DNA from 3 places in the Bradyrhizobium sp. SBR1B genome. Region 2 is predicted to be linked to each of the others. Evidence: predicted binding sites of a transcription regulator. Region 2 holds the regulator's gene; each other region holds the start of a gene.
The links. The regulator LexA, encoded in region 2, represses DNA repair genes until DNA is damaged. The targets are predictions, from matches to a motif close to TGTTCNNNNTGTGTTCNG.
Positions count from the first base shown of each region.

Region 1: GGD61_RS12360 (single-stranded DNA-binding protein) is a predicted target of LexA. The motif match lies at 3,619-3,636, and genes of this name have one in related genera.
Region 3: ruvC (crossover junction endodeoxyribonuclease RuvC) is a predicted target of LexA. The motif match lies at 3,011-3,028, and genes of this name have one in related genera.

Region 1 covers NZ_JACIHC010000004.1:129,018-136,689, reverse strand. The annotation lists gene gyrA (DNA gyrase subunit A) at 1-2,611, opposite strand, end outside; gene GGD61_RS12360 (single-stranded DNA-binding protein) at 2,966-3,463, opposite strand; gene GGD61_RS12355 (outer membrane protein) at 3,911-4,660, shown strand; gene GGD61_RS12350 (outer membrane protein) at 4,896-5,570, shown strand; gene GGD61_RS12345 (outer membrane protein) at 5,793-6,539, shown strand; gene uvrA (excinuclease ABC subunit UvrA) at 6,826-7,672, shown strand, end outside.
Region 2 covers NZ_JACIHC010000004.1:15,322-22,993, forward strand. The annotation lists gene GGD61_RS11795 (ComEC/Rec2 family competence protein) at 1-1,353, shown strand, start outside; gene GGD61_RS11800 (GAF domain-containing protein) at 1,363-2,304, opposite strand; gene GGD61_RS11805 (hypothetical protein) at 2,523-2,957, opposite strand; gene lexA (transcriptional repressor LexA) at 3,490-4,191, opposite strand; gene glp (gephyrin-like molybdotransferase Glp) at 4,367-5,578, opposite strand; gene GGD61_RS11820 (hypothetical protein) at 5,807-6,013, opposite strand; gene GGD61_RS11825 (HAD family phosphatase) at 6,183-6,812, opposite strand; gene GGD61_RS11830 (alpha-hydroxy acid oxidase) at 6,821-7,672, opposite strand, start outside.
Region 3 covers NZ_JACIHC010000014.1:179,432-187,103, reverse strand. The annotation lists gene GGD61_RS29070 (methyl-accepting chemotaxis protein) at 126-1,871, opposite strand; gene GGD61_RS29065 (YebC/PmpR family DNA-binding transcriptional regulator) at 2,082-2,828, shown strand; gene ruvC (crossover junction endodeoxyribonuclease RuvC) at 3,059-3,586, shown strand; gene ruvA (Holliday junction branch migration protein RuvA) at 3,583-4,200, shown strand; gene ruvB (Holliday junction branch migration DNA helicase RuvB) at 4,352-5,386, shown strand; gene GGD61_RS29045 (metallophosphoesterase) at 5,516-6,436, shown strand; gene ybgC (tol-pal system-associated acyl-CoA thioesterase) at 6,505-6,954, shown strand; gene GGD61_RS29035 (nuclear transport factor 2 family protein) at 7,048-7,515, shown strand.

The DNA.
Region 1 (7,672 bases), 110 kb from region 2:
GGATGCCTTCGACCGGGCAGCGGATCAGCTGGCCCTTGTCGGTGACCAGCATGATCTGGTCGGCATCTTCCACCGGGAAGGACGCGACCAGATTGCCGTTGCGGTTGTTGACGCTCATGGCGACGATGCCTTTGCCGCCGCGGCCGGTGGTGCGGTACTCGTAGGACAATGTCCGCTTGCCATAACCGTTGACGGAGACGGTGAGCACGACCTGCTCCTGCGCCGACATCTCGGCGTAACGCTCCTGCGCGAGCTGGAAGCTGCCGGAGGTCTCCTCGGCCTCGGCGTCCGCGGCGGCATCTTCGGCCACAGCTTCGCCGGCGACGGCGCGGCGCATCTTCAGGTAGGCCGAGCGCTCGTCCGAGGTGGTCTCGACATGGCGCAGGATCGCCAGCGAGATCACCTTGTCGCCTTCGCCGAGCGCGATTCCGCGCACGCCCATCGAGGTGCGCCCGGTGAACACGCGCACATCGGGGACCGGGAAGCGGATACACTGGCCGCCGGCGGCGGTCAGCAGCACGTCGTCGCGCTCGGTGCAGATCTGCACGTCGACGATCGACTCGCCGTCGTCCAACTTCATGGCGATGATGCCGGAGCGGCGGACGTCGACGAAGTCGGACAGCTTGTTGCGGCGGACATTGCCGCCTGTCGTGGCGAACATCACGTCGAGCTCGCCCCAGGTGGATTCGTCCTCCGGCAGCGGCATGATGGTGGTGATGCGCTCGCCCTGCTCCAGCGGCAGGATGTTAATCAGCGCCTTGCCGCGCGCGTTCGGCGCGGCCATCGGCAGACGCCAGACCTTCTCCTTGTAGACCTGGCCGCGCGAGGAGAAGAACAGAACCGGCGTGTGCGTGGAGGCCACGAACAGGCGCGAGACGAAATCCTCGTCGCGGGTCTGCATGCCGGCGCGGCCCTTGCCGCCGCGGCGCTGCGCCCGGTAGGCCGACAGCGGCACACGCTTGACGTAGCCGGCGTGGGACACCGTGACGACCATGTCCTCGCGCTGGATCAGGTCCTCGTCCTCGACCTCGCCTTCCTGCTCGATGATGACGGTGCGCCGCGGGGTGGCGAACTCGGCCTTCACCTCGGCAAGCTCGGTCTTGATGATGCCCAGCACGCGCTCGCGCGAGCGCAGGATGTCGAGATAATCGGCAATCTCGCCGGCAAGCTTGTCGAGCTCGTCGCGGATTTCGTCGCGGCCGAGTGCGGTGAGGCGCTGAAGGCGCAGGTCGAGAATGGCCCTCGCCTGCTCCATCGACAGCCGGATCGTGCCGTCCGCGCTGATGCGGTGACGGGGATCGTCGATCAGGGTCAGCATGTCCTCGACGTCCCGGGCCGGCCAGTCGCGCGACATCAGCGTGTCGCGCGCGGTGGTCGGGTCCGGCGAGGTCCGGATCACGCGGATCATCTCGTCGATATTGGCAACCGCGATCGCCAGACCGACCAAAATATGGGCGCGGTCGCGCGCCTTGGCGAGCAGGTACTTGGTGCGCCGCGTGACGACCCGCTCACGGAAGTCGACGAAGATCGCGAGCAGGTCCTTCAGATGCATGATCCGCGGACGGCCGCTGTCGAGCGCCACCATGTTGACGCCGAAGCTGGTCTGCAGCGGCGTGAAACGGTACAGCTGGTTCAGCACCACATCCGGCACGGCGTCGCGCTTCAATTCGATGACGACGCGGTAGCCTTCGCGATCCGATTCATCGCGCAGGTCGCCGATGCCCTCGATCTTCTTTTCCTTCACCAGCTCGGCGATGCGCTCGACCATCGTCGCCTTGTTCACCTGGTAGGGAATCTCGGTGATGATGAGCGCCTCACGCTCCTTGCGGATGGTCTCGATCGCGACCTTGCCGCGCATGACGATCGAGCCGCGGCCGAGGTGATAGGCGGAGCGGATGCCCTGCCGTCCGAGAATGACGCCGCCGGTCGGGAAATCCGGTCCGGGCACGATGTTGATGAGCTCGTCGATGGTGAGCGCGGGGTTGTCGATCAGCGCGACGCAGGCGTCGATGACCTCGCCTAGATTGTGCGGCGGGATATTGGTCGCCATGCCGACCGCGATGCCGCCGGCGCCGTTGACGAGAAGGTTCGGGAACTTGGCCGGCAAGACCGACGGCTCGGTCTCGTTGTTGTCGTAGTTCGGCTGGAAGTCGACAGTGTCCTTGTCGATGTCGGCCAGCAGGGCCAGCGCGGCCTTGGTCAGGCGCGCTTCGGTGTAACGATAGGCAGCCGGGGGATCGCCGTCGACCGAGCCGAAATTGCCCTGGCCGTCGATCAACGGCACGCGCATCGAGAAGTCCTGCGCCATGCGGACCATGGCGTCGTAAATCGACTGGTCGCCGTGCGGGTGATACTTACCGATGACGTCACCGACCACGCGGGCGGATTTGACGTACTTCTTGTCGGGCGTGTGCCCCTGCTCGTTCATCGAGAACAGGATGCGGCGGTGCACCGGCTTCAGACCGTCCCGGGCATCAGGCAGCGCCCGCGCCACGATCACGCTCATGGCGTAGTCGAGATAGGACTTCTTCATCTCCTCGAAGATGGAGACGGGGCGAATATCCGAGGGTTGCCCCGGCTGGTCGCCGGGCTTGTCGTCGTCGTCAGCCAAGGGGAAATCCGGTGAGGTTTTATCTGGGAATCATATAGCGCATCGAGACCCTGATAACCACCCTCGCAGGCTTCAGGGAAGCGCTTTTTCCGCTTATTTTTCCAATAACTTACGGCCTTAAGGGGAGCGTCTCGGAGGGACCGGGAACAGGCCTTCCGAAATCGCCTCTGGGACCCCTGTCGATCGCGCGTCAACGCGCCCTTCGACGCGATTGCGCTGGGCAATCCGAGTTCAACCCAAACATGAAGCGGGCCCGGAAAACCCGAGCCCTTCCTGCCGATTAGTAAGGTTTGCTGACACGAAATGAGAAGGCGCCGCTCAGCCGGCAGCGCCCCCTGATCGTCCGGTCCGTTCTCAGAACGGGATGTCGTCGTCCATGTCGCTGTTGCGGCCACCGCCGCCGGCGGCGACGGGACGGCGCGGCGCGCTGCTGACTGGACCGGAGGAGCCGAAATCGCCGCCCGGCTCGTCGCCGAAGCTGCCGCCTCCTCCGCCGCCGCCACGGCCATCGAGCATCGTGAGCGTCGAATTGAAGCCCTGGAGCACGACCTCGGTCGAGTACTTCTCGACGCCGCTCTGGTCGGTCCATTTGCGGGTCTGGAGCGCGCCCTCGATGTAAACCTTCGCGCCCTTCTTCAGGTATTGCTCGGCGACCTTGCAGAGCCCTTCATTGAAGATCACGACGCGATGCCACTCGGTCTTTTCCTTGCGCTCGCCGCTGTTCTTGTCGCGCCAGGTCTCGGAGGTGGCGATGCTCAGATTCGCGATCGGCCGCCCGTCCTGGGTGCGGCGGATTTCAGGATCCTTGCCGAGATTTCCAACCAGAATGACCTTGTTGACGCTTCCCGCCATCGCCGCTCTCCACTCCGAATGCCACTGAATTTCCTAAGGCCGAGCGCGCTGCCCGCGTTCCTCTGCGCCCTGTTAAGGCGACCCTATACGCTTGCAGGGGCTGATCAGCCCATCACCCCCGAGGTTATCCCCACATATAGCACCGACCGGCGATCTGTTCCAGATTTGTTCCTCCAGAAATCGCCGCCAATGTGGAGACGCGATGGCATCCAGATGGCGCTGCGATGGCAATCGGGATGGAACCAAATCGGGTTCCCGTGAACGCCAAAAACTACTTAACATTCATTAAGTTAGAGGTAGGTCGATTACATCCAACTGTTGCACTCCGGGCACGGACTCTGCCGCAGAATCGAGCTATCGTCGTGCCTGGAATTGATGCAATGGGCCTCGCGCCTGATCGTCCGCCTTGGGGAACTCAGAGAGGCGGACACGACTGGGGAGATTACAGTGAAGAAGATTTTGTTTGGCTTCGCCGGCGCGGTTGCGCTGACCCTCTCGGCTCCGGCCGGTGCTGCGGATCTCGCAGCGCGTCCCTATACAAAGGCGCCGGTCGCGCCCCCCGCTCCGATCTATACCTGGACCGGCTTCTACCTCGGTGTGCAGGGCGGCGGTGCCTGGGGCCGCAGCGACGAAACCTTCTTTGGCGGTCCGAATACGGCGCTCTTTGCGGGAAGTCAGAACTACGACACCACCGGCGGCTTTGTCGGTGGCGTGGTCGGCTACAACTGGCAGGCGGCCAACTGGGTGTTCGGCATCGAGGGCGACTATCATTGGGCTGACATCAACGGTCGTTCGGCCGAGATCAATGCCGGCCTCGGCGACACCTATTTCACGAGAATCCGCGGCTTCGGCGACATCAAGGGCCGTCTCGGCTACTCGACCGGCCCCGCTCTCTTCTTCGTCAGCGGCGGCGCTGCGGTCGGCGACATTCAGCATCGCTACGATGGCGTCCCCGGAAACGTCTTCATCCAGAACAACACCCGCTGGGGTTGGACCGTCGGCGCCGGCGCGGAATACATGTTCGCTCCGAACTGGTCGGCCAAGGTCGAATACAACTATATCGACTTCGGCAAGAGCACGATTCAGTACAGCCCCGTCGTGACCAACCGGTCCGAGTGGACCGATACCGTCCACACGGTCAAGGCAGGCGTGAACTATCACTTCAACTGGGGTGCGCAGGGCGTCGCGCGGTACTGATATCCCTCTGACATCATTGACGTCTAAGGCCGGCCTCGCGCCGGCCTTTTTCGTTTGGCGCGACGTGAAACGGAAGCAATAAGTCAGTAACCATCACCTTTTCGACTGCTGTGGCTTTTCGGAGACACAACTTGCGGCTTTAGTGGTGTAAGCACGGCATTAGTTGGGCCGTTGAGTCCGCTGCCCTTCCGGTCAGGAAGGCAACAACAGAAACTGGGACTGGGATTAGTTGAAAATGAAGAAGGTTTTGTTGGCTTCGGCCTGTTTGTTCGCTCTCGCTGCGCCCGCTTCGGCGGCCGACCTCGCAGCCCGCCCCTACACCAAGGCTCCGATCGCTCCGGCGGCTGCCGTCTACAACTGGACCGGCTTCTATCTCGGTATCGTCGGTGGCGGCGCCTGGGAAAACGCTTCCGGCGACCCGAAGATGAAGGGTGGCTTCGTCGGCGGCACCGCCGGCTACAACTGGCAGGCCGGCAACGTCGTGTTCGGCATCGAGGCCGATGGTTCCTGGGCTGACGTCAGCGCCTCGGCGACTGCTCTCGGCATCACCGTGTCGTCCAAGACCGACGCGCTCGGCACCGTCCGCGGCCGCATCGGCTGGGCCGTCAACAACGTGCTGTTCTACGGCACCGGTGGTTACGCCTGGATCGACAACAAGGTCAGCGTCAGCGCGCTCGGCGTGACCGTCTCCGACAGCAAGTTCCACTCGGGCTGGACCGTCGGCGCCGGCGTCGAGGCGTTCTTCGCTCCGCAGTGGTCGGTCAAGGGCGAGTACCTCTATCGCAGCCTCGGCGGCGAGACCTACTTCTCCGGTCTCGGCGCTCCGGTCACCACCGGCACGCTCAACTTCCACACCGTGCAGGTCGGCGTGAACTATCACTTCGGCGCCCCCGTGGTCGCCAAGTACTAAGCTACACTTCAACGCCTCGCGTTGCGAAAGGCCGGCCTCGCGCCGGCCTTTTTGTTTTTTGCGCGCCAACCGGCCCGCTCGCGTTTTCGCAGAGATGTGGCCCCCGGGTGACACAACCTTTGGCTTTAATGGTGTAAAGCAATGACATTAATCGGGTCATAGGTCCGCTGGCTCTTCCGCTTTTCGGAAGGTCAGAAAGAGAAACGGAACTGGGGAATGGATATGAAGAAGCTTTTGCTGGCTTCGGCCAGCTTGTTCGCACTTAGCGCGTTGGCACCCGCCTCGGCGGCCGATTTGGCGGCCCGCCCCTACACCAAGGCTCCGGTCGCGCCGATCGCGATGTACAATTGGAGCGGTTTCTACATCGGTATCAACGGCGGCGGCGCCTCGAGCCGCAACTGCTGGGACGTCAACAATATCTTCGGCATTGCCGGTCCGGACACGGCTGAAGGCTGTCACAATGCGACCGGCGGCGTCGTCGGCGGCCAGGTCGGCTATCGCTGGCAGTCGGCCAACTGGGTGTTCGGCCTCGAAGCTCAGGGCGACTGGGCCAACCTGAAGGGCTCGAATACGAGCTTGGTGCTTGGCCCGCTGGTCAACCAGACCAAGATCGACGCAATTGGCCTGTTCACCGGCCAGGTCGGCTATGCCTGGAACAACGTGCTCTGGTACGTGAAGGGTGGCGCGGCCGTCACGCACGCCAAATATAACGGTCTGCTGGGTGGCGTCGTCCTCGACAGCGCGAGCGAGACCCGCTGGGGTGGCGCGGTCGGCACCGGCATCGAATTCGGCTTCGCACCGAACTGGTCTGTTGCGATCGAATACGACCACCTGTTCATGGGCAAGCGCAACAACTCGTTCACGATCCTCGGCGTCAACGACCGCATCGACCGGATCAAGCAGGACGTCGACATGGGCACAGTCCGCCTCAACTACACCTTCGGCGGCCCCGTGGTCGCCCGGTATTGATCTGAAGTCCTGATCGCTACCGACGTCCCATCGTCACGAAAGGCCGGCCTTGCGCCGGCCTTTTTGTTTTCGCGGCACCTTGCCGCGCAGTTCCGAAAAGCTCCTGCTGCCAGATGCCGCCAGCGCGCCAACATTCCGTTGACGATTCGCAAGTCCCACTGGAAATCCGTCTCCGTTCTTCCTACGTTCGCTGACAACCCCATCGGCGCCGATCCCGGTTCCGGGCGAGCGCGCCTTTTTTATTGGCGCGGTCGCGCACCCATGGGATTCCTTGAGGGCAACTCGGATGGATGAAGTGATCAAGGCGAAGCGCCAACAACAGAACGCGGGCTCCAGCCTGCGCGCAATTACGATCCGTGGCGCGCGCGAGCACAACCTCAAGAACATCGACGTCGAGATTCCCCGCGACAAGCTGGTGGTGTTCACCGGCCTCTCCGGCTCCGGCAAATCCTCGCTCGCCTTCGACACCATCTACGCCGAGGGCCAGCGCCGCTACGTCGAATCGCTGTCGGCCTATGCGCGCCAGTTCCTCGAGATGATGCAGAAGCCTGACGTCGACCAGATCGACGGCCTGTCGCCGGCGATCTCGATCGAGCAGAAGACGACGTCGAAGAACCCGCGCTCCACCGTCGGCACCGTGACCGAGATCTATGACTACATGCGCCTGCTCTGGGCGCGCGTCGGCGTGCCCTATTCGCCGGCGACCGGCCTGCCGATCGAGAGCCAGACCGTCTCGCAGATGGTCGACCGCGTGCTGGCGCTGCCCGAGGGCACCCGCCTCTATCTGCTCGCGCCCGTCGTGCGCGGCCGCAAGGGCGAGTACCGCAAGGAGCTCGCCGAATGGCTCAAGAAGGGCTTTCAGCGCGTCAAGATCGACGGCACTTTCCATGAGCTCGCCGAAGCGCCTGTTCTCGACAAGAAATTCCCGCACGACATCGACGTCGTGGTCGACCGCATCGTGGTGCGCGCCGACATCGGCCAGCGCCTCGCAGAGAGCTTTGAGACCGCGCTGAAGCTCGCCGAAGGCCTTGCCGTCGTCGAGTTCGCCGACGCACCCGCGGCCGCGCCCGCGGAAGAGAAAAAGAAGACGGCGAAGATCCACGACAAGAGCGGCCCCGAGCGCATCCTGTTCT
Region 2 (7,672 bases):
GTCGTCGCCGGCGTGGTCTTCTTCGCGGTGCGCGCATTGCTGGCCTTGATCCCGGGACTTGCGGCCGGCTTTGCCATCAAGAAATGGTCGGCGGCCGCAGCGCTGGTCGCGGCTGCGTTTTATCTGCTGCTGTCGGGCGCGGAGGTCGCGACGCAGAGATCGTTCTTCATGACGGCGGTGGTGCTGATCGCAGTGATGGTCGATCGCCGCGCCATCACCTTCCGCACGCTCGCAGTGGCGGCACTGATCGTGCTCGCAGTCGCACCGGAGGCGCTGGTGCATCCGAGTTTTCAGATGTCGTTCGCCGCGACGCTCGGACTTGTTGCGCTGGTGCAGATCGGCATGCCGAACCTGTTTGCGTCCCCCGATCATTCGGCGACAGCGCGGATCGCGCTGTGGGGCGGCCGCGAGATCGCGATGCTGTTCCTGGCCTCGCTGATCGCAGGGCTTGCGACCACGCCCTACGCCGCCTTCCACTTCCACCGCGTCACGCCCTACGGCGTGCTCGCCAACCTCGGCGCGATGCCGGTGGTCTCTGCGCTGGTAATGCCGGCGGGGCTGTTGGGCCTGCTCGCAGCGCCGTTCGGGCTCGACGGCGTGTTCTGGTGGCTGATGGGGATCGGGATCGACTGGATGGTCGCGGTCTCGCGCTGGGTGGCGGCACTGCCGGGCGCGGTCGGCCGCATCCCGGCCTTCGGCATCGCGCCGCTGATCGCAGCGAGCCTGGGGGTCATCGTGATGGGCCTGTTGCGCACGCCCCTGCGCTGGGGCGGTGCCGTGGTGCTGCTGGTTTCCATCGGCTGGGGGCTTTCGGTGCGGCAGCCCGATATCCTGATCGCCGGGGACGGCGCGAGCGTCGCGGTGCGGGGCGCGGACGGGCGTTTGCATCTGATCAGGGCAGGCAAGGACAATTTCCTGCTGAAGGAGTGGTTGTCTGCCGACGCCGATCCGCGCGATGCCGGCAGTAGCGCGCTGGCGAGCGGCATATCGTGCGACGAGTCCGGCTGCGTGACACCGCTCGCCGACGGACGGCTGGTCGCGCTGGCCTCGCGCATCGACGCGTTGGCGGAGGATTGCAGCCGCGCCGCGCTGGTGGTGACGTCGCGGCCCGCGCCGCCGGATTGTGCCGCGATGGTGGTGGATCGGCAGCGCCTCGCTCGCCAGGGCGCGCTGGCATTGACGCAGCGCGGCGACGGCTTTTCGGTTCAGGCGGTGAGGGCGAGCGGCACGAACCGCCCGTGGTCACCGGCTGGTGTCGGCGAAGGTGATTTCGACGGCAGCCTTGTGCCGAAGGCGGCTCCCCGCAGCCGCGACGCAACGCCATCGGAGACCGACTTGCAGGCCGACGATTGACGCGATCGATTACAGATACCAGGCCAGCACGGCCTCGAGCCTTGCGTTGCCGATGACTGGCAGGGCCACCATCCGGTTCAGCCCGGCTGCGCAGGCCTCGGACCCGGCGATCGAGCCGTCATGGGTGAGATCGTCGTTGAGCGCGGGCATGCCGGTGGCCCAGGCGCCGCCGATGCTGCCTTCGCCTCGGGCGATGGATTTGTCCGCATAGCGTGCGGCAAGGTCGGTCTGCGCGCTGCAATCGCCGGCGCGAAAGACCAGTGCCGAACGGGCCTCGTTCGGGACCCAGATCTCGAAGCGTCGCGCAATCGGCGTTGCCTGCGCCGAGACGAATGTCAAAACCCAGGTCTGGTCGGTGCCGGTTCGGTAGGGTACGCCGACCCCCAGATTGATCCCGACCTTGGCGGCGTCCTCCCAGCGCAGGAAGCTCTTGGCGTCGTGCAGGTCCTTGATGATCAGCGGCAGGCCCGCCTTCCAGGTGCGTCCGAGCAGGCCGAAGCCGCGAGGAAACCTGGTGTGGCGGGAGTTGAATTCGAACATGTCCGCCGCGCCGTAATAGCCGTCGACGAGGCCCATCTCGTGGGAGAGATCAGGATCGTTGTGCCAGAGCTCGATCGCGCCGACATGCGCCTCGTCGTCGCCGCAGAACAGCACCATCACGGCTTGCAGGAATTCGCCTGCAAACAGCGGCACCGCCACGCCGCAGGTGAGGCCGGCCGCGACGGCCTGATCGGTTCGCTTGAAATAGGAGTTGGCGAATTTCGTGAGGATGACGGGATGGCCGCAGGCCCAGGCCTTGCCTGGAAGCCCCTCGTCATATCCGAAGTGCAGCTCTTCGCTGACGGCCTTGAACGCGGACAGCCCTTCATCGTAGAGGCCGCCGCCGAATTCCAGCCGCATGCGCGTCCGGTCAGGCACCCAGAGTTCAACGACGCGAATGAAGGTTTTCATCGAGCGTGTCCGCCGCCTCAAACCACGACAGCATCGGTCATTTGGCTGCGGAGCGGACGTTCAAAATTCAGGCAGCACGGCTCAAACTTCGTGCGGCGACGAGGCGAGGCGGCGGCGCTCGCCGATCGAATTTCATGAAACAAAAACCCACCGGGCTCGCCGGCCTCGGCCGGCGACGGCATTTCAATCCTTGCCCTCGGCCTATCGGGCGGAGGGCGTCAGCCGATCGGCAGTCGTGTGACCGTCGGGCGACTGTCGGCGATGATCTGCGGCTTGTGCTCGCGCTCGCCGATCGGCTGGGTCACCGGCAGTTGCAGCACGGTTGCGCGCTGGCCTTCGACCAGTTGCGTCACCAGCACGGATTTGCCGTCCGGGAATTCGATCGCGTCATGATGGCGATCGGGAATGTGCGGATCGATCTTGCCGAACTTGCCGACGCGGGAGTTGACGGTGCGCGTCCAGATCCAGCGGTTGTCGTAACGGACGTCGTCGGCGAAGGCGAGCTCCGTCCCCGGCAGCAGGCAGACCGCGACGGAGAGATCGGCTTCGGAGGCGAAGCCGCGCGTCGAGGTGCCGCGGAATGTTGTCGTAACGATCGTCTCGCCGACTTCTGCGGGGCGCGTCGCGACGGCATGCAGGCTGTAGTCACACATCGGGTGCTCCTCAATGCAGAGATAGCGACCCGCACCTCTTTCGGAGGCGCAGGCCCCTACCAGAGTGGAAGCACGTGACGGTCTGCTCGGTTGTAGGCAAATCTGCGGCTGGGATCCGCGAGCCCCGATCACATTATCTTTTCCATCTTTTCCGAATTTGTTAGGAACAAAGTCGGCTTCCGTGCATTTGGCAGCCGCGTCTCGACAACCGCGCCTGTCAACGACCGGCGGAGTGATGCGCTTGCGCAGCAACGGCTTGCGATGCTGATGTTGCGATCAGCGTTGCTGCGGTTGCACTCAAACGAGCTGCGCATTTGGGCCGTCCCCCTCGAACTCGAAAGGCCGCGAAGCGATGTTGCGTCGCGCGGCCTGCCGAGGATGTCGCGCAAGGAGGAGGGGCCGGACAATCTGTGCGATACCAGAAAGACTATCCAGCCGGAGCGGACCGTTATCCGCTCCAATCTCTGATCGGCGAGGCCGATCGAAGGCGCGCGCGAGGCGCTAAAGACTTCGGTATCGAGTACTTCCGGTATCAGTACTTGCGGTAAAGCCCGATCAGCTTGCCCTGAATCTTCACGCGGTTCGGCGGCAGGATGCGCACCTCATAAGCGGCATTGGCGGGCTCCAGCGCGATCGAGGCGCCGCGGCGGCGGAAGCGCTTGAGCGTGGCTTCCTCGTCGTCGATCAGTGCCACCACGATGTCGCCGGTATCGGCGCTCTCGTTGCGCTGGATCAGCGCCATGTCGCCGTCGAGGATGCCGGCCTCGACCATGGAATCACCGCGCACTTCGAGCGCGTAATGCTCGCCGGAGCCGAGCATGTCGGGCGGCACGCTGATCGTGTGGCTGCGGGTCTGCAAAGCCTCGATCGGAGTACCGGCCGCGATGCGGCCCATCACGGGCACCGCAACGGGTCGCTCGCCCTCGTCCGCGGACGGGCTGGAGCTCGCGCGTAGCTTGCCGAGATTGCCCTCGATGACGCTTGGCGTGAAGCCGCGTCGGTTGCCGGCGGCAGCCTGGAGCTCCGGCAGCTTGATCACTTCGATGGCCCGGGCGCGGTTGGGCAGGCGGCGGATGAAGCCGCGCTCCTCGAGCGCGGTGATCAGGCGGTGGATACCTGACTTCGAGCGTAGGTCGAGCGCATCCTTCATCTCGTCGAAGGACGGCGGCACGCCGCTTTCCTTCAAGCGCTCGCTGATGAACCGCAGAAGCTCGTATTGTTTGCGCGTTAACATCTCGAACAAAGTCCCCCGGTTGATGTCGTTCGATTCCGAGACGATGAGTTCAGCGATAAGCCGCTACATCTCGAAACAAATCATGAACGGACACTATATGTTCGATATGTGTTCCGCAACTGCTTAATTTACCGTGAACAGAACGAAACTCACGGAATGCGTGTGGCGGCGCAGTTCAGACGGGGAGCCGCAGCACCTCGCAGGGGCTGTCGGCCTCGGCCTTCGGCGCAAACGGTGCGCGCACGAGAAGTACCTGTGCTGCAGCAAGATTCGCAAGCAGAGAGGAGTCCTGATGGCTGACGGGAAGGGCAACGAGCGTGCCGTCGTCGCGCATTTCCAGGCGCGCGCGCAGATAATCCTCGCGCTGGTCGTTGGCGCCGAGATCGCGGCCCAGCACGACGCGCTCGCGATGATGATGAATCACCGAACGGCCTGACAGCGCGCGAATCAGCGGCAACATGAACAGGAAGGCGCAGACGTAGGACGACACGGGATTGCCGGGCAGGCCGATGACGCCCATTGCCCCTAACCGTCCGTGCATCATCGGCTTGCCGGGCCGCATCGCGATCTTCCAGAACGCCATCGCGATGCCTTCGTCCTTGAGCGCCTGCTGGACCAGATCGTGGTCGCCGACCGATGCGCCTCCGGTCGTGACCAGGATGTCGGCGCCGCTTTCGCGCGCGCGGCGGACGCCGGCGGTGGTGGCCTCCAGCGTATCGGCGGCGACACCGAGGTCGATGGTCTCGGCGCCTTCGCTGCGGGCGAGCGCGTGCAGGGCATAGCCGTTGGAATAGACGATCTGGCCGTGCCCGGGCGTTGAGCCCGGCATCACCAGTTCGTCGCCGGTGGCGAGAATCGCGACCTTCGGACGGCGGCAAACGGCGAGCTGCGGGTGGTTCATTCCGGCGGCGAGGGCGAGATCGCGCTCCGTCAGACGGGTTCCCTTGCGCAGGAGAACGTCGCCCTCGCGGAAATCGACGCCGGCGGGGCGGATGTGCCGACCCACGATCGCGGCTTCCTTGATCGTTATGTGCTTGCCTTCGGCGATCGTGTCCTCCTGGATCACGACCGCATCCGCGCCGTCCGGAACGACGCCGCCGGTGAAGATTCGCACGGCTTCGCCGGCGCCGACCTTTCCCGTGAACGGACGGCCCGCTGCGACCTCACCGATCATGGTCAGCCTGGAATCGATTGTTGCCGCGTCGGCTGCACGCACGGCATAGCCGTCCATCGCCGACATCGCCTGGGGCGGCTGGGTGCGCCGCGCAGCGACGTCCTGCGCGAGCACGCGATGGTAGGCTTCGTCGAGTGAAACCATCTCTGGGGGCAGCGGCTCTGCACCCGCCAGCACCGCAGCAAGGGCGTCGGAAACCGGCATCAAGGCCACGGGCGAAACTCCTGCTCGGCACGTTCGGATGAAATGTTCCGACAGTCTTCTAGCCGAGCGCGGGGGCAGAGGCAAAATGGCGGAGCGGGCAGGATTTATCCTGCCGCTTCCGGCCCAGAATGGAAGGCAGGCTCAGGCTTGGCGTGGCATGATCCAGAGAACGAGACCGATCGGCAGGAGGGTGGCCATGGCGAGGACGAGAATGACGAGCGCCACAGCCAGCATCGCTCAACTCCCGCTCGGCCGGTCCGGCCCGGCGTCCAGCGCGACGTCGGGAGCCTTCGGCCCTTGATCCTTGTCGGGCAGCGGATCGGCCTGGGATTTCAGGTCGGCGGCCTTGCTGATCAGCTTGGCGGAAAGGTCAGAATCCGAGGTGGTTCTTGCGAATTCAAGCAGGAGAGAGGCTTGCTTGGTGAGATAGGTTTTGCCCAGCACGTGCATAAGTCCGGTGTAGAAGTCCCAACGGACTCAAGAGTCCGTAAGGGGCCATTCCGTTCCCGGAACTCCGTACAAAAATGCACAAAGCGCTCTGGTTCCTCATTTTGGGCAAAATTGGTTCCGGAAGACTTGGGCGACGTTGGCGTCTCCCGCTGCGCGGAGATCGTCAGATGCCCAATGCCTTCAAGGCGTTCCCGACGTCGCGCGGCGACGTCACATGCACCGCTGTCAGCCCGCGCGACCGCGCGCCTTCAACATTCTCGGCGAGATCGTCGAAGAAAACGATACGTCTTGCGGGCACGCCGATGGCGGCGACGACATGGTCGAAGGCTTCCGCATCCGGTTTGCGCAGGCCGATGCTGGACGACAGATATAGCGCGCGGAAATGGCCGAGCAGTTCGCAGTATTCCTTCGAGAAATAGTCGACATGCGGCCGGTTGGTGTTGGAGAAGGCGTAGAGCGGCATCTGCTTCGCCGCGCGCGGCAGCAGCTCGGCGATGTCAGGCATCTCGCCGGCGAAGATCGCGTTCCAGCCTTCCAGGAACTGGGCGTCCGAAATGCCGATGCCGAGCGAAGCACGCAGCGAGGCGAAATAGTCCTCGTCGCTGATCCTGCCGACCTCGTGCAGCCGGTAAGCCTCGTCACGCACATAGCGCGCGACGATGGCCTCGGGCTGGCAGCCGGCATGTCCCGCCCAGCAGGCGATCGCCTTGGAGAAGTCGATGTCGAGCACCACGCGCCCGAGATCGAACAGCAGCGCATCCGCGCTGCCGGGAGAAAGCGAGTTCACTTGCATCCTTTCACTCAGTATCGATAGGGATCGTGGTCGAATAGCGGGAATGCGCTGAAGACGCTCGGCGCGTTGGTGGCGGTCGCCGGATGCAGGCAGGATTTGTCGACCTCGGCAAATGACGTGGCGCCCAAAAGGCCGAGGCAGCGCAGCACTTCGTCCTCCAGCAGCTCCAGCATCCGCGCGACGCCGGCCTCGCCAGCCGCCGCCAGCGCCCAGCATTGCAGCCGGCCGATCCCGACCATGTCCGCGCCCGCCGCGATCGCCTTGACGATGTCGGTGCCGCGACAGACACCGCCATCGACCATGATCTTGGCGCGGCCCTTCACGGCCTCGACGATCTCGGGCAGCACATGCATGGCGCCGCGGCCGTGGTCGAGCTGGCGGCCGCCATGGTTGGAGACGTAGATCCATTCGACGCCATGATCGACCGCGATCAGGGCGTCCTCGGCGGTGGCGATGCCCTTCAGGATCAGCGGAATCCTGAACTTGTCCTTGATCATCTTCACGGTCCGCCACTCAAGGCCCTTCTGGAAATCGCCGCCGGTGGCACGCAGGCGGCTTTCGCGAACGTAGCGCTTGGCGATGTCACGCTCACGACGGCTGTAATGGGCGGTATCGACGGTCAGGCAGAAGGCGGCATAGGCGCTCTTCTCGGCCCGGCTGACGACATCGGCGACAAAGGCGTCGTCGCCGCGGACATAGAGCTGATAGAGCCGCAGCGCATCGGGTGCGGCTTCGGCGGTCTGCTCCAGGCCGGGCTCGGACACCGAGCTCAGCATGTGCGCTGCACCGAAGGTGCCGGCAGCGCGCGCGACGCTCGCCGCGCCATCCGGATCGAAGATCTCGAGCGCACCGACGGGGGC
Region 3 (7,672 bases), on a different contig from region 2:
TTCCAATTCAGTTTAAAAGGATGATTCGCGGCCGGCGTCTTGCCTGAGCGTGCACTCAGGCGCAATTCGCGCCCTGTTTCTCGATTCCGCTCGAAAGACTGCGGGACATTTTTTCGGGCCAGGCTCTAGAGCTTGTAGGCCGTGCGGAATCCACCCCAGTGCCGGCCCTGCACGCGGATCGGAACGTCGATCTCGCGCATCATCACCGTATTCCCGTTGCCCATGTCGCGCGCATAGCTCTGCACCAGGTACGAGCGCAGGTTGCGTGCGGCCGCCAACCCCGCCGGATCGTTGAATATCCTGCGGTTGCGACTATTGGCTGTGTTCCAGGCGACGTCGCCCGGTCGCTGCGGGTGCGAATAGATCTTGTTGTGCACCGGCAGGAAGCCGTTGCGGTCGACCATGGCGCAGAACGCCATGCGCTGGTCCTTGGCCAGAAAGACCTCCTGGAACGGCGGCAGCGCGCGGTCGGCCCAGTCGAGATATTTCGTGCGGTATTGCTGCGGATTGGTTCCGGCGATTTCGGCGTAGTCGGTGTCGAAGAGATCGTCGATCCCCACTTCGCCGCGGGCAAGGGCCTGCTCGAAGATCTTGGTCAGCGCGTTGCCCGCTTCCATGGCGCGGGTGACGAACTCCGTGTTCTCTTCGTGGATCGCCCAGAGCCTGTCCTCGATCTTTTCGCTGAGCTCGGCATTGGGACCGACGAATTGCGCGCGGGCCCCGGCCTTGGATTGCTCGATCACGCGCAGGCGGCAGGCGCCGACGGCTTCGAGGGTGCCTTCGATCATCGCTTGCGGTGCAAGCCGGCCCGCATCCGCGCCACCGATCAGCACGCCCTCCATCGAGATTTCATAGACCGGCATCACGCCGCGCGCGGTTTCGAGCTTCAGATGGCAGGGCAGCCGTTCGGTCTTGCGGCGGTCGTCATGCTCGCTCTGGCGGAGCAGCACGGCGCAGCGCGATTTCAGCTTCTGTGCGAAGGTGGTGACGGCCTTGCCGGCACTGGCGACGTTCTCGCCATGGCTCTCGGCCGCCTTGGTCGCGGCATCGATCTCGGCTGCGCTCTCGCCGACCGAGACGATGAACTCCGAGGCGCTGGCGGCGTTGCCGGAGACTTCGCTGGTCGTGGCGTTCTGTTCGGCGACCGCGCCGTTGACGGTCTCGAAGACCGGGCGGATCGCCTCGATCGCCTGCGAAATGCGGTGCACGGCATCGGCGGAGCCGGCGGCGTCGCGCTGCAGCGCGTCGATCTTCTTCGTAATCTCTTCCGTCGCCCCTTGCGTCTGCACCGCGAGGGCCTTGACCTCGGTTGCGACGACCGCAAAGCCTTTTCCCGCAGCGCCCGCGCGTGCGGCCTCGATCGTCGAGTTGAGCGCGAGCAGCGTCGTCTGCCGCGCGATCTGTGCGATCAGGTTGACGACATTGCCGATGGCGGCGGAGGATTCGCGCAGGCGATCGACATTGGCACGGGCTTCCTGCGCCGCGGCGCTGGCCTCGTCGGCGAGCTTGCCGGCCTCGCGAACCTGCGCCCCGATCCCTAGCGCGGACTGGGTGAACTTGTCCGCGGCATGGGCGAAGGTGGAGGCGGTCGATTGCGCGGCATTGGTCCGGCCGGTCAGGGCGTCGGTGCGGTCGCGGATGGCGGCAAGCGTCGATGCGGTCGCTTCGGCGCCGCCCGCCACCGAATTGGCGGCGCGCTCGAGCTGGCGGATCATCGCGCCGAGCTCGAGTTCCAGCAATTCCAGGATTTCCCGCGCCGAATCACCTTCGGCCGGGGCGGGCTCGGACTGGGCCACCGGCGGTGCGGCCTCTGCGGCTGCCACGGGCGCGGCCATATCCGGCAGACGCTTCCGAAATAGTCCGAATGCCATCAGGTCTCTCTTGTCGGGGGACGCTCGGAGGTTATTTTCGCAGGCTGGAATGAAGTCAGGGTTAACGATGCCTCACCTCTGGGCAGGGGCCTGTACGGTGTTACCTTAAAGTATCCGAGACCCTTTCATTCCGGTGGGTTGGCGGCCTATAAGGCCGCGTTTCCCACCCTCATTGGCGTACGATTCCAAGAGATCCCCGAGAGACCACGCATGGCCGGACATTCCCAATTCAAGAACATCATGCACCGCAAGGGGCGGCAGGATGCCCAGAAGTCGAAGCTGTTCGGCAAGCTGGCGCGGGAAATCACCGTCGCGGCCAAGCTGGGCACGCCCGACCCCAACATGAACCCCCGCCTCCGCGCCGCCGTAATCGCCGCGCGGCAGGAGAACATGCCGAAGGACAATATCGAGCGCGCCATCAAGAAGGCACTCGGCAGCGACGGCGAGAACTATGACGAGATCCGCTACGAGGGTTATGGCCCCGGCGGCGTTGCCGTCATCGTCGAGGCGCTGACCGACAACCGTAACCGCGCCGCCTCCGACATCCGCTCCTTCTTCACCAAATCGGGCGGCAATCTCGGCGAAACCGGCTCGGTGTCCTTCATGTTCGATCGCACCGGAATCATCGAATACGACCGCAGCGTCGCCTCCGACGACGCCGTGCTCGATGCCGCGATCGAGGCCGGCGCCGACGACGTCGTCTCCGGCGAAGCCGGTCACGAGATCTACGCCTCGACCGAAGGCTATCGCGACGTCGCCAAGGCGCTGGAAGCCAAGTTCGGCGAGCCGCGCAGGGCCGCGCTGATCTGGAAGCCGCAAAACACGGTCGCGGTCGACGACGAGACCGGCGAGAAGCTGCTCAAGCTGATGGACCTGCTCAACGAGCACGACGATGTCCAGCACGTCTACGCCAATTTCGAGGTGTCGGACGCGCTGGTGGCGAAGATGGGCGGGTAGAGCCTCACCTCACCCTCCGCTGTCGTCGTCCGGCTTGACCGGGCGACCCAGTATTCCAGAGACAGCAATGGGAATACGGAGAAGCCGCGGCGTACTGGATACCCCGCCTTCGCGGGGTATGACGCCCGGAGTCTGTGGTGGGCGGTGCGGCTCACTAACGCCCCCACTTCCCCTGTTACTTCCGTTCTGTTTCTGTTTCCCCCACGGCAGCCAGCCGCTATCACTGGCCCATGACTGCGCTCCCGATTCGTGGCCCCGTTCGCATCATCGGCATCGACCCCGGCCTGCGCCGCACCGGCTGGGGCGTGATCGAGGCTGAGGGCAATCGCCTGATCTACGTCGCCTGCGGTTCGGTGGAACCGCCGGACGATTTGCCGCTGGCGCGCCGGCTGCTCGCGATCCATGAAGGGCTCGCGGCCGTGCTCTCGAACCATCAGCCGATGGAAGCCGCGGTCGAGCAGACCTTCGTCAACAAGGACGGCGTTGCGACACTGAAGCTCGGCCAGGCCCGAGGCGTCGCCATGCTGGCGCCCGCAATGTTCGGCATCTCGGTCGCCGAATACGCGCCGAACCAGGTCAAGAAAACCGTGGTCGGCGCCGGCCATGCCGACAAGCAACAGATCGCGATGATGCTGAAGATATTGCTGCCCAAGGCCGAGCCGCCGTCCGCCGACGCCGCCGACGCGCTCGCCATCGCCATCACCCACGCCCATCACCGCCAGAGCACCGCGCTGCGGCTGAAGGTGGCGGGGTTATGATCGGCAAACTCAAGGGCCTGATCGATTCCTACGGCGAGGATTTCGTGATTCTTGACGTCGGCGGCGTCGGCTATCAGGTGCATTGCTCGACGCGCACGTTGCAGCATCTGCCCAAGCCGGGCGAAGCTGCCGTGCTGTCGATCGAGACCTATGTCCGCGAGGACCAGATCAAACTGTTCGGCTTCCGCACCGACCAGGAGCGCGAATGGTTTCGCCTGCTCCAGACCGTGCAGGGCGTCGGCGCCAAGGTCGCGCTCGCCGTGCTCGGCACGCTGGCGCCGGCCGATCTCGCCAATGCCATTGCGCTCCGCGACAAGGCCGCGGTGGCGCGCACGCCCGGCGTTGGTCCCAAGGTCGCCGAACGCATCGTCACCGAGTTGAAGGACAAGGCGCCGGCTTTCGCCAATGTCGATCCGGCCGTCGTGCATCTTGCCGGTGCGGTCGACGACCAGCGCGCGCCGCGGCCCGTCGCCGATGCGATCTCCGCGCTGGTCAATCTCGGCTACGGCCAGCCGCAGGCCGCCGCCGCGATTGCGTCGGCCTCGCGCAGTGCGGGTGAGAACGCCGAGACGGCGCAGCTCATTCGCCTCGGCCTGAAGGAACTGGCGAAGTGAGCGCGGCAATGGTCAGTCTCGTAGGGTGGGCAAAGCGCAGCGTGCCCACCACTCTTAGGGCGATCGGAGAGATATCGTGGGCACGGCGCGAAGAGTGCCTTTGCCCACCCTACGGGGAGTTCGCCAAGTGAGCGATCCCAAGGCCTCCCGCATGGTCTCGCCCGAGCGCCGCAGCGACGATGTCGGCGACACCGCGCTGCGCCCGCAGTCGCTGTCCGATTTCGTCGGCCAGCAGCAGGCGCGCAAGAACCTCTCGATCTTCATCGAGGCGGCGCGCAAGCGCGGCGAGGCGCTGGATCACGTGCTGTTCGTAGGTCCCCCCGGCCTCGGCAAGACCACGCTGGCGCAGATCGTGGCCAAGGAATTGGGCGTCGGCTTTCGCGCGACATCGGGTCCCGTGATCGCCAAGGCCGGCGATCTCGCAGCTCTCCTCACCAATCTCGAAGAGCGCGACGTACTCTTCATCGACGAGATCCATCGTCTTAGCCCGGCGGTGGAAGAGGTGCTCTATCCCGCGATGGAGGACTTTCAGCTCGACCTCATCATCGGCGAGGGCCCGGCGGCGCGCTCGGTGAAGATCGAGCTGTCGAAATTCACCCTCGTCGGCGCCACCACGCGTGCCGGCCTGCTCACCAATCCCTTGCGCGATCGTTTCGGCATTCCGGTCCGGCTCAATTTCTACACGATCGAGGAGCTCGAAAGCATCGTCAGCCGCGGCGCGCGCGTGCTCAATGTCGGCATGAGCGCGGATGGCGCCAACGAAATCGCCCGCCGCGCCCGCGGCACGCCGCGTATCGCCGGCCGCCTGCTCCGCCGCGTGCGCGATTTCGCCTCGGCGGCCGATGCCGACAAGATCGACCGCAAGATCGCCGACCACGCCCTGAGCGCGCTCGAGGTCGATGCCGCGGGCCTCGACGCGATGGACCGTCGCTACCTCACGACCATCGCGATGAACTATGGCGGCGGCCCGGTTGGCGTCGAGACCATGGCCGCCGCGTTGTCCGAGCCGCGCGATGCGATCGAGGACATCATCGAGCCCTATCTGATCCAGTGCGGCTATCTCCAGCGCACCCCGCGCGGCCGTCTGCTCACCTCGCACGCCTTCCGTCATCTCGGCATCGCCGAGCCCTCGCGCGATGCGGCGGCACAATTCGGCCTGTTCGGCACGGACGAGAGCGACGACTGAGCTGCGCCAATGCAGCGCGCTCCTTCTGTCATGAATTTCTGGTAATCTCGTGCAGACGGTCTGCATGAACGCACCCCAATTCCGCTCCAATCAGACCGCATCAACAAGGCGCATCTCGATCGGGCTTCCATGATTACGCGCCGTCATTTCATCCGTTCCATCGGCGGTCTGTCCGCCCTCGGCATCTCGACCGCCGCCTACGGCGTCGGCGTCGAGCCGGTGCTGCGGCTTCGCGTCACCCGCTATCATCCGAAGCCGCGGCAATGGCCGGCGGATTTTTCGCTGAAGATCGCGGCCATCGCCGACATCCACGCCTGCGATCCCTGGATGTCGCTGGAGCGGATCGAGGGCATCGTCGACCGTGCCAATGCGCTGAAGCCTGATATCATCGTGCTGCTCGGCGACTATGTCGCCGGCCTTCACCACGTCACGCGCCTCATCCCGTCGCGCGAATGGGCGAGGGTGCTGGCCGGACTCAAGGCACCGCTCGGCGTCCATGCCGTCATGGGCAATCACGATTATTGGGACGACAGGACCGTGCAGCAGGCGGGGCACGGACCGACCATCGCGCATCGGGCGCTGGAGGCGGCCGGCATCCCCGTCTACGAGAACGACGTCGTGCGCCTCACCAAGGACGGCCGTCCGTTCTGGCTCGCCGGGCTCGGCGATCAGCTGGCCTACTACCCCTCAAAGCGCTATGGCCGCGCGCATCGGCTCGGCGCCGACGATCTCGCCGGCACGCTGGCGAAGGTCACCGACGATGCGCCGGTCATCCTGCTCGCGCACGAGCCCAACATCGCGCCGCTCGTACCCGGGCGCGTCGCGCTGCAACTGTCCGGCCATACCCATGGCGGCCAGGTTCGTCTGCTCGGCTGGTCACCGGCGGTTTCGCCCAAGAACGGCGTGCGCCTCGCTTATGGCCACTTCCGCCTCAAATGCGACCTCATTGTCTCCGGCGGCCTCGGTTGCAGCATCATGCCGGTCCGTGTCGGTGTGCCGCCCGAGATCGTCGAGGTGACGCTGGGAAGGACAGGGCTCGCTGTGTCCTAGCAACGCTTGCGCGTCCGGCCGTTTTTGCGCAAAACGGACCTATAGCGACAAGCGAAGAGGCTCGCGACGTGACAGCTCATCTCGACGGCGAGATCCGCGACGGCCGCCACCACATGCAGGTCCGCGTCTATTACGAGGACACGGACTTCTCCGGCATCGTCTATCACGCCAATTATCTGCGCTACATGGAGCGCGGCCGCACCAATCACCTCCGGCTGATGGGTGCCGAGCAGCAGGCGCTGTTCGATCAGGTGGAGACGGAAGGCGCGGGCTTCGCCTTCGTCGTGCGCTCGATGCATCTGGATTTCCTGAAACCCGCGCGGATGGACGACGTGCTCGATGTCGTGACCTGGCCGGTCGCGGTGAAGGGAGCCTCGATCATGCTGGCGCAGGAAGTGCGTCGCGGCGGGGAAGTTCTGGTGAAGGCCGAGGTCCGCGTCGCCTTCATCAGCGGCGGCCGCGCGCAGCCGATCCCGAAATCGATCCGCGCGTTGATGAAGGCCGATCTGATTTCGTGATCGCCCGATAAGTGATCGCCCGATTTGTGATGGCCTATCGACTCCAGCAGTTGGGGCGATAGATTGCGGCCCCGACCAACCGATGAGGCCATCATGTCGCGCCCGCCGCTTCCGCCCTTCACCCGTGAGACCGCCGTGCAAAAGGCCCGCATGGCCGAGGACGCCTGGAATTCACGCGACCCGGTGCGCGTCTCGCTCGCCTATACCGAGGACAGCCGCTGGCGCAATCGCTCCGAGGTCTTTCAGGGCCGCGAGGCCATCGTCGCCTTCCTCACCCGCAAATGGGAGAAGGAGCTGGACTACCGCCTGATCAAGGACCTCTGGGCCTTCGACGAGAACCGCATTGCCGTGCGCTTCCAGTACGAATGGCACGACGCGGGCGGACAGTGGTATCGCTCCTACGGCAACGAGCAGTGGGAGTTCGACGAGCACGGCTTGATGAAGCGGCGCGAGGCGTCGATCAATGATATCGCGATTGCGGAGAAGGATCGCCGGTTTCACTGGACCGCGCCCGGGCCGCGACCCGCGGATGTGCCGGGGCTGGGGACGGATCCCTTCTGATGTTCGCGAGATAGCGCGGCGGGCGCGCTGCACCCTCTCCCCTATGGGAGACGGTGGCTCGCCGCATGGCGGCGATACGGTGAGGGGTCTTTCTCAGCGAGTCCGGAATCGTAGGGTGGGCAAAGGCGCACTTGCGCCGTGCCCACGTCGTCTCGCC